2 regions of the Pararhizobium qamdonense genome follow, and region 1 is predicted to be linked to the other one. Evidence: predicted binding sites of a transcription regulator. Region 1 holds the regulator's gene; the other holds the start of a gene.
The links. Region 1 encodes PhoB, which activates phosphate uptake and scavenging genes when phosphate is short. Its sites were predicted from a motif close to TGTCATNNANCTGTCAT; they were not measured.

Region 2: a site for PhoB is predicted at 1,180-1,196, ahead of ppk2 (polyphosphate kinase 2). Genes of this name have one in related genera too.

Annotation. Positions count from the first base shown of each region.
Region 1 covers NZ_CP119566.1:4,100,176-4,102,375, reverse strand. Annotated here, with positions in the region: gene phoU (phosphate signaling complex protein PhoU) at 1-442, shown strand, start outside; gene phoB (phosphate regulon transcriptional regulator PhoB) at 550-1,233, shown strand; gene PYR65_RS20085 (VOC family protein) at 1,215-1,601, opposite strand; gene PYR65_RS20080 (GcrA family cell cycle regulator) at 1,616-2,149, opposite strand.
Region 2 covers NZ_CP119566.1:1,464,791-1,466,990, forward strand. Annotated here, with positions in the region: gene ppk2 (polyphosphate kinase 2) at 235-1,137, opposite strand; gene PYR65_RS07135 (SatD family protein) at 1,379-2,017, shown strand; gene PYR65_RS07140 (hypothetical protein) at 2,017-2,200, shown strand, end outside.

The sequences.
Region 1 (2,200 bases):
CGCGGCCGATCTGGAGCGCGTCGGCGATCTCGGCAAGAACAACGCCAAGCGCGTCATCGCCGTTGCCCATGCCAGCCTGCCCCGGCAGCTGGCGCGCGGCCTGGAGCATCTGGCCGAGCTCGCGCTCGTTCAGCTCAAGGAAGTGCTCGATGTCTACGCTTCGCGCTCGCCGGAAAAGGCCAACAGCATCCGCGAACGCGACAATGAGATCGATGCGATCTATACCTCGCTGTTCCGCGAACTCCTGACGTACATGATGGAAGACCCGCGCAACATCACGCCCTGCACGCATCTCCTGTTCTGCGCCAAGAACATCGAGCGTATCGGCGACCACGCCACCAATATCGCCGAAACCATCTACTACATGGCGACTGGCGCACAGCCGGTTGGCGAGCGTCCGAAGGACGATACGGCCAATACGGTTGGCGCAATCGGCAATTGATGCCCACAGTAAAGTAAGTGAAATCTTACGGATAAATGCGCGAGCGGCCGCTGGAGCCGCTCGGCAAGCCTTCGGCCAGCCGGCCGGGCGCCAAGGAGCAGAACTGAATGTTGCCAAGAATTGCTGTTGTTGAAGACGAAGAGGCGCTCAGCGTCCTCCTCCGATACAATCTCGAGGCCGAAGGGTTCGAAGTCGATACGATCAATCGTGGCGACGAGGCGGAAATGCGCCTGCAGGAACGTCTTCCCGATCTCCTCATCCTCGACTGGATGCTGCCGGGCGTTTCCGGCATCGAACTGTGCCGCCGGCTGCGCCAGCGCCCGGAAACCGAACGCCTGCCGATCATCATGCTGACGGCACGCGGCGAAGAGAGCGAGCGCGTGCGCGGTCTGGCCACCGGCGCCGATGATTATGTGGTCAAGCCGTTCTCGACGCCGGAACTGATGGCACGGGTCAAGGCGATGCTGCGCCGGGCAAAGCCCGAAGTGCTGTCAACGCTGCTGAAATGCGGCGATATCGAACTCGATCGCGAAACCCACCGCGTCCACCGCAAGACCCGCGAGGTCCGCCTGGGCCCGACGGAGTTTCGCCTGCTGGAATTCTTCATGGCCTCGCCAGGCCGCGTCTTTTCGCGCTCGCAACTTCTGGACGGTGTCTGGGGTCATGACATCTATGTCGATGAGCGCACGGTCGACGTGCATGTCGGCCGCCTGCGCAAGGCGCTGAACTTTTCCAACATGCAGGACGTGATCCGCACGGTGCGCGGTGCTGGCTATTCGCTGGAAAGCTGATCGAGCGGTTCGCCAATTTCAATGGCGTGACCATCCGGATCGTAAAAGCGGAATACCCTCTGTCCCCAGGGCTGGGTCTCGATGGGATGGATGAGGATTACATGACCGGCGATGCGGGCAAACAGCGCATCCAAAGGATCATGTTCGAAATAGAGCAGGACATTTTGACGGCCATAGGCCCCGGAACTGACTGACGGATGTCCCCAAACCGTCGTTTCCAGGGATTTGCCCTCATGGATGGCAAATCCCGTTTCAAACAGGACGAAATCGCCGAAATCCTGCTTGATCGCCAGTCCCAGCTTCTCGCCATAGAAGGCTTTCGAGATGCTGATATCCCGCACGAACGGGATGGGATTGACGAAGCGCAAGGCAGGTTCCGCCCTTAGCGAGCCCGGCGGCGCTCGCCGGAGGGCTGGTAGGCCAGCTTGGCGTGGAATGTGCAGTATGGGGATGTGTCCGGGGAATCGTTGCCGCAGAAGTGGAACTCTTCCTTCATCGGGTCGCCGATCGGCCATTTGCAGGTGCGGTCGGTCAGCTGCGTCAGCACCAGGCGGCGCGACATCGGAACAACGACATTGTTGCCGGCGGGCGCTGTTTCCTGATCCTCGATCGCGTCGATCTCGACCTCTTCCTTCATGACGGTCGCGCCGGTGGTGCGGGTCACGGTGCGGGTGGCTGTCATGCGTGCTGCGGTAAAGCTCGGTGCGCGTGGTGCAGCGGTCGGGGCAGGGCGTTTGGCCCGTGCGGTTGCCGTGCTGCCGCCGGCCTTGGCGCGGCCCGGCAAGCAGAGACGGTGAACCTTGCCGATGACGGCGTTGCGGCTGACGCCGCCGAGTTGTGCAGCGATCTGGCTCGCGCTCAAACCCTCGGACCACAATTTCTTGAGTTTTTCGACCCGCTCGTCAGTCCAATTCATGGTCTTGTCTCCATTCCCAGCGTTGGTGATGGTCGAATCCTTCACCGGGCC
Region 2 (2,200 bases), 1.7 Mb from region 1:
CCGTTGCGGGGGTGGCCCCTCACCCTAGCCCTCTCCCCGCCTGCGGGGAGAGGGGACGACGGAGTTTGCGGCTTGCGAAGACAGAGTTTGCTTCTTGCGGTAAATCTGAGAGACGGCGTTTAACGTTTGGGGGAAGAGTTTGCCGCAAGTTCCTTCTCCCCGTTTACGGGGAGAAGGTGCCCGATAGGGCGGATGAGGGGCTCTTACCAAGCCCCCACAGCTTCCCGGCTCCGGTCAATACACTTCCGGCACATACATTTCCGGCGGGACCGGATGGCGGGTGTAGTCGTCGTGGCGGACGCGTTCGGGCAGGACGAGTTCGGGTTTCGGCACGTCCTCGTACGGAATCTGCGCCAGCAGATGGGCAATGCAGTTAAGCCTGGCCTTCTTCTTATCCACCGCCTGGACGACCCACCACGGGGCTTCCTCGATATGGGTTTTCGCCAGCATCTCTTCCTTGGCCTTGGTATAGTCCTCCCAGTGGATGCGGCTTTCCATGTCCATCGGCGACAGCTTCCACTGTTTGAGAGGATCATGGATGCGCATCTGGAAGCGGAATTCCTGTTCCTCGTTGGTGATCGAGAACCAGTATTTGATCAGGATAATGCCGGAGCGCACCAGCATGCGCTCGAATTCCGGGACGGTGCGGAAGAACTCGTCGAGCTCTTCGGGCGTGCAGAAGCACATGACGCGCTCGACGCCGGCGCGGTTGTACCAGGAGCGGTCGAACAGCACCATTTCGCCTGCAGTCGGCAGCTGCGAGACGTAGCGCTGGAAATACCATTGGTTCTTCTCGCGCTCGGTCGGTGCGGGCAGGGCAACGACGCGGCAGACGCGCGGATTGAGCCGCTGGGTGACGCGCTTGATGGCGCCGCCCTTGCCGGCGCTGTCGCGGCCTTCGAACAGGACAACGACCTTAAGCTTCTTGTATTGCACCCAGTCCTGCAGGCGCACCAGTTCGTGCTGCAGCCGGAACAGTTCGCGGAAATAGATCTTGCGTTCCAGCGACGGTTCGGCAGGCCCCGACATGCCCTCTGCAACCAGCTCGTCGAGCCGGTCTTCTTCCATCTGCATTTCCAGCTCCTCGTCGAAGCTGTCGGCAATTTCCGCCTTGATGCGGTCGAGTTGGTCGATCATTGGTCACATCCCCGTTGGTCGCGGGCACAGGAGCAGGGTTTGATGACAGGTATGTGACAGGCGGTTGTGGCGGTTGCGAACTAAAGTTCTTTTTGAGCTGACAAAGGATGCGGCGTGAAGGGTTTTTCACATTATTCGTGCCTATCCCATATTTGGGTCAATATTTTAATTGACCCAAATATGGTTACATTTTACATTTGACCCTATTATGGGTCACGTTTCGAAAAATTTCGCTGTCCTGATGGGAGATCTCGTTCAGAGTGAGAGAAACGCCTCTACGGAACAGCTTCACGTGCGATTTAACGCCGCAATAGAGCGGCAGAATAGTCTGCATGGGGAGGCATTGGCATCCCCCCTTACGATCACGCTTGGAGACGAATTTCAGGGACTTGTCACATCGCTTTTGAAGGCCGCAGAAATCGCTCGGGAAATCAGGTACGACCTGATGAGCGACGGAATTGACTGCCGCTTCGCCATAGGCGTTGCAACCTTGAAGACACCGCTCAATACCCAGCGCGCTTGGAATATGATGGGGCCCGGTCTTGCGAGTACACGCATACGTCTCAACGAGAAGCGCTCGGATACTTTCTATCGCTTCGACATTCCTGAACACCCTGCGCTGGAAACGTTGCTGGAGGCCAGCGGTGCAAGCCTCACTGCAATCGAGCGCAATTGGACTGACACCCAACGCCGCGACATCCAGGCCTTGTTACAAGGCGCTAGTCCCAACGAACTTGCCAAACGCCGCAACGTCTCGGTACACACAATTTATAAGGTAAGGAATTCCGGCAATTTCGATCTCTATCTGCTTCACTGGAAGGCGGTCCAACAGGCGCTAGCCGGCTTGGATCACTCTTTCGCCATCAAGAGAGCGACATAATGGTCCATGCGATCGCGTACACGGTTCTTGCGATTTTCATGTTAACTTGGGGCGGTAATTGGATTTGCCGCAAGATTTTCAAGCTTACCGGACTAACAGATGCGACCTTGGAGACGCCGGGACCCAGCCATAGCGCAGGCCGGGTGATCGGGATCCTGGAACGCCTGATTTTGGCCGTGGGAA